4 regions of the Pseudarthrobacter sp. R1 genome follow, and region 2 is predicted to be linked to each of the others. Evidence: riboswitches for the same ligand, from Rfam matches in the RefSeq annotation. Region 2 holds a riboswitch; each other region holds the start of a gene.
The links. A riboswitch is a leader RNA that binds a small molecule or an ion and turns the genes downstream of it on or off. The one in region 2 is predicted to bind cyclic di-AMP.
Positions count from the first base shown of each region.

Region 1: it holds a riboswitch for cyclic di-AMP, as region 2 does, so the genes downstream of both, M8J71_RS06530 (NlpC/P60 family protein) here and M8J71_RS02770 (hypothetical protein) in region 2, are expected to answer to the same signal.
Region 3: it holds a riboswitch for cyclic di-AMP, as region 2 does, so the genes downstream of both, M8J71_RS00265 (M23 family metallopeptidase) here and M8J71_RS02770 (hypothetical protein) in region 2, are expected to answer to the same signal.
Region 4: it holds a riboswitch for cyclic di-AMP, as region 2 does, so the genes downstream of both, M8J71_RS17215 (C40 family peptidase) here and M8J71_RS02770 (hypothetical protein) in region 2, are expected to answer to the same signal.

Region 1 is NZ_JAMKFI010000006.1:101,899-104,092, reverse strand. Features, by position in the region: gene M8J71_RS06535 (AMP-binding protein) at 1-917, shown strand, start outside; cyclic di-AMP (ydaO/yuaA leader) riboswitch at 1,022-1,204, shown strand; gene M8J71_RS06530 (NlpC/P60 family protein) at 1,212-1,997, shown strand; gene M8J71_RS06525 (dihydrofolate reductase family protein) at 2,180-2,194, opposite strand, start outside.
Region 2 is NZ_JAMKFI010000002.1:177,774-179,967, reverse strand. Features, by position in the region: gene M8J71_RS02775 (sensor histidine kinase) at 1-1,010, shown strand, start outside; cyclic di-AMP (ydaO/yuaA leader) riboswitch at 1,137-1,297, shown strand; gene M8J71_RS02770 (hypothetical protein) at 1,303-2,040, shown strand; gene M8J71_RS02765 (YdeI/OmpD-associated family protein) at 2,181-2,194, shown strand, end outside.
Region 3 is NZ_JAMKFI010000001.1:55,141-57,334, forward strand. Features, by position in the region: gene M8J71_RS00260 (metal-dependent transcriptional regulator) at 1-463, shown strand, start outside; cyclic di-AMP (ydaO/yuaA leader) riboswitch at 610-821, shown strand; gene M8J71_RS00265 (M23 family metallopeptidase) at 832-1,653, shown strand; cyclic di-AMP (ydaO/yuaA leader) riboswitch at 1,782-1,964, shown strand; gene M8J71_RS00270 (C40 family peptidase) at 2,035-2,194, shown strand, end outside.
Region 4 is NZ_JAMKFI010000008.1:1,340,654-1,342,847, forward strand. Features, by position in the region: gene M8J71_RS17210 (protein adenylyltransferase SelO) at 1-280, shown strand, start outside; gene M8J71_RS17215 (C40 family peptidase) at 429-1,268, opposite strand; cyclic di-AMP (ydaO/yuaA leader) riboswitch at 1,272-1,435, opposite strand; gene M8J71_RS17220 (dienelactone hydrolase family protein) at 1,742-2,194, shown strand, end outside.

The sequences.
Region 1 (2,194 bases), on a different contig from region 2:
CCTTTTCCTTCCTGGAAACCTCGATTGTGCTGCGGGCCGTCGCCATCGTGTGCATTGTGGCCACGCACGTGGAGCTGATCATGTTCCAGACCGCCCACCTGCTCTTCGTGGTGGCCGGTTACAACTTCGCACGCTTCCAGTTGGCGGACCAGCGGCTCCCGCGGCTGCGCCGCCAACTCCGCGGGGCGGCCCGGATAGTTCTGCCCTCAACCGCTTTTATCGCCGTGGCCTACCTGCTCACGGACCGCTACAGCGTTGCCAATATCTTCCTGCTGAACGCCATAGTTGGGCCCGAGCAAGTAACCACGCAGTGGCATTTCTGGTTTGTGGAACTGCTGGTGTACATCCTGCTGGCCGTGGCAGCGCTCATGGCCGTGCCCTGGGTTGACCGGGTGGAGCGCCGTGCGCCGTTCGCTTTCGCCCTGGGGCTGGTGGCCATCGCGCTGCTGAGCCGGTACGACATCGTGGATCCCGGCCTGCCCAAGCCGCCGCCGGTGTTCTGGCTCTTTGCGCTCGGCTGGGCGCTCGCCCGGGCCCGCACGCACTTCCACAGAATCACTGTCTCGGTCATCACCCTGGTGACGCTGCCGGGGTTCTTCGGCAGCACCGTCCGCGATGTCACCGTCGCGGCAGGCATTCTGCTGCTGGTGTGGGTGCCCGCCCTGCCGGTGCCGGCGGTCCTGCGCCGGGTCACCGGCTGGCTGGCGGCGGCGTCCCTGTATATCTACCTCACCCACTGGCTGGTCTACCCGCTGCTGCTTCCCATCAATCCGGTCCTGGCCGTCGTCGGGTCCCTCGTGCTGGGGGTGGGCTACTGGGCGCTCTGCAGGTGGTTGCCCACTACGGCAGCATTCAAATGGGCGGGGCGGCGCTTCACATCGTTGCTACGTCCAGTTGGACGGGAGCGATCGACGTAGGTTGCAGCCCGAAAGCCGTTATGCAAATGTGACAAGTGGGGCTGGTGTGATGTAGGGTCTGAAACCGTGCCCGTTTCTCCGAATGCGGCACTCCTGAGCAGACTTGCCTAACTCTGCCGCTGCCCGGGATCCGTTCGCAAAATCGTCCGGCAGAGACGGGGAAACCAATATCGGCCTGCTTCCGGCAGGCCTTGGGGTGAAGCCGTGCCTGATGCATTCCGTGCATCACCACGGCCGGGTGTCTCCCATCCGAATCCGACAGCTAACCTCGCAGGCAGTGGGAGAGGCCCTTTCATGCCCAATGGCAAAGCTCACGGCCGCCGCCGCGCGGTCCCCGTCCAGACCAGCCCTTTGGCGGTCCTGTCCAAATCCGTCGCTGGCCACGCCGGCGGTGTAGGCCGCCAGGCCGCCGTCATCGCGGCCGCTTCCGGCCTCGTCCTGACCAGCGGCATCGCCGCCCAGGCAGCAGACGCCCCAACCCAGCGCGAAGCCGAGCCGGCATCGAACCTCGAAGTCACCAGCCAAGTGCAAACCCCGCTCAGCGCAGACGCCACCGTGCAGATCTCCTTCGAGCGTACCGCCGACGAGGCCACTCCTGCCCCCGTCGTGGAAGCACCCAAGCCGGTCGCCGTCGAGGCCCCCAAAGCGGCCGCTCCTGCCGCTTCTACCGCCGTAAAGACACAGGCCGTTGCGCCGGCCAAGGCCCAGGTCACCGTTACGCCCGCTGCTGCCGCTCCGGCTGCTGCCCCGGCAGCAGGCGGAATCAACGCCACCATGCTGTCCTCCGCTTACGCGCAGATCGGCATGATTCAGGACTGCACGCGACTGGTCGAAAATGCCCTGAATGCTGCAGGGATCCCGGTCGGTGACCTTGGCCCGATGCAGTTCATGAACTACGGCACCGTCGTCTCCGATCCCCAGCCCGGCGACATGGTCATGCAGCCCGGCCACGTAGGTATTTACGTCGGTGACGGCCAGGTCCTCAGCTCCGGCCTGAACGGCAAGAACGAAACCGCCGTCCACCCCCTGTCCTGGATGACCTCCAAGGGCGGCGTCACCTTCGTCCGCGCAGGCAAATAGAAACCACTGAAGGCCGGTGAGTCAAATGCCTTAGGGGCATTGACTCACCGGCCTTCAGCATGCCCTCGGCATAGTGGGAGCATTGCCATTTCCGCCGTATCGCGTGGTTATGTTGCCCCATGCCTTCCCGACCTTCGGCCGGGGTGTGGCCAGCCGTACACAGTGAACGCCTCGTGGGGCACTCAGCGCCTGGTCGC
Region 2 (2,194 bases):
TCCCCCTCGCTGCCAAAGAAAGCACGCTTGCCTCCCTCGTGTGGACCTTTGTGGTCGTCTCGCTTGGCGGGTTGCTCTTGATCGGATTAGTGGGCACGGTCCTGATCCGACGCACCATGAAACCTCTTGAGCAGCTGTCGGAGGTTGCCACCCGGGTTTCGCAGCTTCCCCTGGACGCCGGCGAGGTGGCACTCGCGGTGCGCGTGCCGCCGTCGAACTCCAATCCGGGAACGGAAGTAGGCAGCGTCGGTCACGGGGTGAAAAGGAGACGGGATAACGTGGCGAGCGCGCTGCAGGCGCGGCAGATGAGCGAAACAAAGGTGCGGCAGTTTGTGGCCGATGCCTCGCACGAGCTGCGTACTCCCCTGACCGCCATCCGCGGCTACACCGAATTGATGAGGATGACGGAGGCCTTCACCCCCGACGGCCAAAAGTCCCTTGCCCGTGTGCAGAGCCAGTCAGAGCGGATGACCGCTTTGGTGGAAGACCTGCTGCTGCTGGCCCGGCTCGATGAGGGCCAGCCGTTGAAGCTCAGCGAGGTGGACCTTACGCAGTTGGTGGTGGAAAGCGTCAGTGATGAAAAGGTGATGGCACCGGGCCACACCTGGCGGCTGGAACTTCCGGATGAGCCCGTGGTGGTCACCGGTGACGCCTCCCAGCTGCGCCAGGTGCTGATGAACCTGCTCTCCAACGCGCGCAAACACACCCCTGCCGGCACCACTGTTGTTACCGGCGTCGGAAAGACGGCTGGAGGTGCCGCGTTGATAACGGTAACGGACGACGGCGGCGGGATCCCGGCGGAGTTTGTGGACCATGTTTTTTCGCGCTTCGCCCGCGCAGACGCGGCCCGGAAGGGCACGGGAGATGGGGCGGGGGCTGCAGCGGCCGAAGGCACCAGCGGCCTCGGGTTGTCCATCGTGGAATCCATCATGGAGGCCCACGGCGGAAGGGTAACGGTGACATCACAATCCGGGCGCACAGAGTTCGCCTTACATCTCCCCTTGAGGTGAGGTTGGCAGCAAGGCGACGCGCCGCCGTCGTGATCTCTGTTACCAAAATGTGACTTACGCGCTGCATTCCTGTACCGTCGATTGGGTGCAGTTCGTGTTCGAGCCGCATATCCGGATGACGCCAAGCTCTGCCACTTCCCGGATTCCCTTTGAACATAGGCAGAGGCGGGGGACCCACCGTCCCGGGCACTGATTGCCCTTGGGGTTAAGCCAGCACGTGAACTTTCCGTGTGGCCGGATGCCCTCATCCGAACCCGACAGCTAACTCCGCAGGTGTGAGAGGCGATCCATCATGTTCAAAAACCTGGTAAAACCACGTCCGAAAAACGATTCCGCACCGCACGCTGGACCGGAAACCGGCAAAATCTCTTCTTTCGGCAAGCGCGCGGCCGTGATTGCCGCATCCTGCGCACTCCTCGTTGGAGTGGGAGCTGCGGGACAGGCTACAGAAACAAGCATCCGTGTAGCGGCCACTGAAACGCAGGCCGCCCAGGCGCAGTCGAACCTCAGCATCGAGAAGAGCGAGATTACCTCCAATCCCGCGCCTGAGCCCGCCGCTCCGGAGATAGCTGTAGCCCCGCAGGCGGCCGAGCCCGCCCCTGCGCCGGCTCCCGAACCTGCACCGGCACCCGCTCCTGAGCCTGCTCCTGCCCCTGCACCTGCTCCTGCCCCTGAGCCCGCTCCGGCTCCAGCGCCCGAGCCTGCACCCGTCGTCGCGGTCAACGATCCCGCCGGCGCCCAGGCGTACGCCGCTGGCCAGCTGGCGAACTACGGCTGGGCTCCTGACCAGATGCAGTGCCTGGTAACCCTGTGGGACAAGGAATCGGACTGGACCACCACGGCCACCAACCCGAGCAGCGGCGCCTACGGCATCGTGCAGTCCCTGCCCGCCGAGAAGATGGCCAGCGCCGGCCCGGACTACCTCACCAACTACCGCACGCAGATCAACTGGGGCCTGAATTACATCCAGGAGCGTTACCAGTCCCCGTGTGGTGCGCTGAACTTCCACCTGTCGAATAACTGGTACTAAGCAGTCCTGGCACATCCGGAACTGCAACACGCGGGCGGCGTTTTAAACAGCCGCGCACGTCTGGGTCCCGCGCCTGCTGGCTCCCGCACACTGGCTCCCGCACTTTCAAGGACCGGGGCCCGCCCGGCATACTGTGGTCCATGAAGTTCACCAC
Region 3 (2,194 bases), on a different contig from region 2:
GCACCGCCTGGCTGAACGTCTTCTCGCCGATGTGATCGGTTTGGACTGGGCCTATGTCCACGACGAAGCCTGCCGCTGGGAGCACGTTATGAGCGAGCGGGTGGAACGGCGCATCTATGAACTGCTGAACCATCCCACCGAGTCCCCGTACGGGAATCCGATCCCGGGTCTTGCTGCCCTGGGCGGCGTGCCGTCAATGGGTTTTGCGGACGGCGCCATTAGCCTTTTGGAGGCGATGAAGTCGTACGGTCCTGCCTCGGTGGTGACCATCAGCCGGCTCGCCGAGCCCATCCAGGTAGAGCCTGAACTGCTCTCCCAGCTTGATGAAGGCGGCATCCGGCCGGGTGCGGCTGTGTCGCTGGAGCGGGTGGGCGACTACATCTCGGTCCGGGTTCCGGGAATCGAGGGTGCGCTGGAGCTGCCCCCGGAGGTTGCCGCGCACGTGTTCGTGGCGATCCGCTAGAGAGCAAAGAGCCGGCGCCATACCCCGCGTGAAGTGCGTTACGCAAAGATAACGGAATTGTTACTTTCGGGCTTAAGCATCTATAGTTGAACCAAGCGTTGATATTAAAGCGTTACCTGATCTGGAGCCGAGCTCTGCCAGCGGATCAGGAGCACGAGTCGTAACTGGCAGAGGCGGGGGAACCACAAGCGGCAGCGGGGGTCTGCCTTGGGGTGAAGTCCGTCAGCAGCAAGCCTCTTCCAGTGAAGGATTCCTCCGGGGATATCTCTGTGCCGAAGCTTGCTTACGGCGGACCGGGTCTTTGAACTCTCTGACCCGAATCCGACAGCTAACTTCGCAGGCTTTCCAGAGAGGAACCCTTCTTGACCATGCAGAATTCCAGGGGACGCCGCCGCGCGGCGGTCCCTGCTTCGACACCGCGCGTTGTCGAAGTCATCACCTCGGAACGCCCCCGCGATCCGCACCGTGATGCGCGCCGCCGTCGGGGTCCCTTCCGCCAAATCACTGAGTTCGCGGCTGCCAGCGGCATCGGCCAAAAGGCCGGTATCGCCCTGGCCGCCACCGGACTGGTGCTCACCGTGACCGTGCCGGCCACCAGTCCAGTAATGGCCACGGACGCATCCGGATCCACTCCTGTCGCCGCGTCCGCTGTTGCGCCCCAGCCGCAGGTTTCGGCGGAAGCGGGCGCCCAGATTGACTTCAGCCGCTCTGCTGTGGTTACCCAGGCGGACCCGGACGGCAAGCTGAAACAGCTGCTCAGTGCCCAGTCCGCCGGCGCCATCACCCGCGCCGCTTCCGCCGGAAGTCTTGGTGCGCCGCTCGCCGCTTTGAGTACTGCTTCACCGTTCGGCTACCGGGTCAGCCCGATCACCGGAGGATCCGGTGACTTCCACCGCGGACAGGACTATGTGGCCCAGTGCGGCACTTCCGTTCTGGCCGCGGCCACCGGAACCGTCACTTTCGCTGGGTGGCACCAGTATGGTGGCGGCAACCGCGTCGTGGTGGATCACGGCAACGGCCTGGAAACCACCTACAACCACCTGTCGTCCTTCAGCGTGAAGGAGGGGCAGACAGTGTCCCGCGGGGACGTTGTGGCCCTCAGCGGGACCACAGGAGCCTCCACCGGCTGCCACCTCCACTTTGAGGTCCAGGTCAACGGCGAAGTTGTTGACCCAACCGGCTGGCTTTAGTCAAGTGACGGTGAGCTATCGAATAGTCTTGACCTGCCGTGACCTGAATGTGACATTCACACAGAACTGCTGTACCGTCTAACTCGCGTCAACTTTTCCGAAGTTGACGCTCTTGTGCGGATTGCCTAACTCTGCCACCGCTCAAGGTCCGTTCGCATTTCATCGTCTGGCAGGGGCGGGGGAACCAATTTTGGTCTTCGCTTTTTTGAAGGCCTTGGGGTTAAGTCGCAAAAGCTTTTCAGGAAGCCGCGCGGCCGGGTGACTCCCATCCGAATCCGACAGCTCACCTCGTAGGCATTGGGAGAGGCTACCTTCGTGTCTTCACGCCATAATTCTGCGCGCCACCGTGCGCAACCGGTTCGTACCAACCCCCTGGACTCCATGTCCAAGGCTGTTAGTGCCAATGCCGGGACAGTAGGTCGCCAGGCTGCAGTCATCGCAGCCGCCTCGGGCCTCATCCTGACCATGGGCCTGCCGGCCAATGCAGCGGACACCACGGCTGGTGTCTCCGCTTCCACGGAAACCGGATCGGCACAAAGCG
Region 4 (2,194 bases), on a different contig from region 2:
GGGGATGGTCCTGGACTTGGCTGCCTTCGACGCATGGGCGGAACGGTGGCGTGCCCTGCACCCCGACGCCGGCATGATGGACAGGGTCAACCCCGCCTACATACCTCGCAACCACCTGGTGGAGGAAGCGCTCGCCGCAGCAACGGAGGGAAACCTTGATCCCTTCAACCAACTCCTCGACGTGGTCCGTAGCCCGTTCCACGAGCGGCCGGGGCTCGAACGCTACGCCGAGGGAGCGCCGGAGGACTTCGGCAGCTACCAGACCTTCTGCGGCACGTAGGCAGCCACAGCACAAGCAGTCACGCCACCTGCGGGCAGGCCGGCGGAAGTGCAGGCTTCCCGGAAGCCCGGTTGCCGGAGCCCGGCAACAAAACAGGGGCGGCAGCCGGGAACAATCCCGTCTGCCGCCCCTGTTCGGGGTGGTGTGATTACGCTACGCGGACGAAGGACGGAGCGCTGAGCCAGCTGATCGAGTGGACCAGCGTCTGGTTACCGTTTACGCCGCCGCTGACCACCTGGCCGTCACCGGCGTAGACGCCCACGTGGGTGGGGGTGATCACCAGGTCGCCGGGAGCGGGGGTGGCCACAGTGGAGCCGTACTGGAAGAATTGAGTGGGGGCCAGGTCGCCAACGCCTTTGCCCACGGTGCGCAGGGCCTTTTCCACCATCGCGGTGCAGTCCTGTGTGACGCCCACCTGGCCGTAAGCATTGGCCAGGATGGCTGCGCCGGTGCCGGTGCCGGTGGCTGCCGGAGCCGGAGCGGGTGCTGCCGCAGCCGGAGCAGGCGCCGTGGAGGTGTAGGACATGTTCATTCCGGTGTTAGCGGGAGCGGCAGCAGCCTTGACGGGAGCCGGAGCAGCTGCAACGGCGCCGGCGCCGGGGATCTGGATCCGGTCGCCGGGGAAGATGATCGTGTCGATCGACAGACCGTTGGCGGACAGAACGTCATTCAGGGCTACACCGTTGGCGGCCGAGATGGCGCCCAGGGTGTCGCCGGAGACGACGGTGTGCACGTTGGCTGCAGCTGCTGCAGGGGCAGCCACTGCAGCGGCCGGCGCTGCATAAGCCTGGGTGTTAGTGGTCTCGGTGGTGTCCGGGGTGCCCACGCCTGCATAGGCTGGAGCCCCCACACCGAAGGCAATGCCGGAAGCTGCGGCTACGGCGAGCGCCGGGCGGCCAAGCGACTTGGCTGAGACAGCCAAGCCCTGGAGCGCGATTGAGCGGGCCGGAGTCGCGCGGTGACGGGCGGTGGTGGAATTTTTTGACACGGTTGATCGCCTCTCCCATGCCTGCGGGGTGAGCTGTCGGGTTCGGGTTGGAGATACCCGGCCGGCAGCAACTCCGAACGGAACGGAGGCGCTATCGACTTAACCCCAAGGCCTCGAATGAGGCCGCGGAAACTTGGTTCCCCCGTCCCTGCCAGCTGGAAACGATTGAATCCCGGGTCAGTGGCAGGGCTCGGCATACTGACGGGAATGTCCCGTCTGAGAGGGACACCTGAAGACCATAACCTGATTCCAGGCCCATTGTCACGTTTGGGTAACATACGAGGTGCTCCTATCGCATTTGGCAAATGAATAGATTCATAACCCACATCCTTCTGACCTCGCGAGATAGGCGCGCCGAGCAACCGGCCGTGGTCTTTGTCACAAACTGATAAAGGGATTCGAAAAGTGAACGCATAACCCTTGCCCGGAAGAACCGGAGGGAGGAGGATGTTCGGCACCGGCGAGGAGGCACAGTGACCCAGCTAGGCAAGTATGAGAAATACCTGATCGAGGAATTTTTTGACGACTACCGTGCCGGGGCGCTGAGTCAGCGGACTTTCACCCGGCGGGTTGCGTTCATCACCGGCAGCATGGCAGCCGCCGCGGCGGCGATGCTGCTGGTGGGCTGCACGCCCAGTGAGGTGCCGCGGAGCACCGACCCCATGCCCACCCCGGAGCCTTCAACCTCTTCGGCCGCCGGGACTGCCGGTTCCGGTGCAGTGCCCGGGGCGAAGAGCCCGCTTTCCGTACCCGAGGGTGCGCCAGGGATGACGACGGCGACCGTACAGTTTCCGTCCGGCGGAACCTCAGTCAGCGCCTATCTGGCCAGGCCAGAGCAGGAAGGGCGCAGCCCTGCCGTGCTGATCTGCCATGAGAACCGCGGGCTGACACCCCATATCGAAGATGTGGCCCGCCGCTTCGCGAAA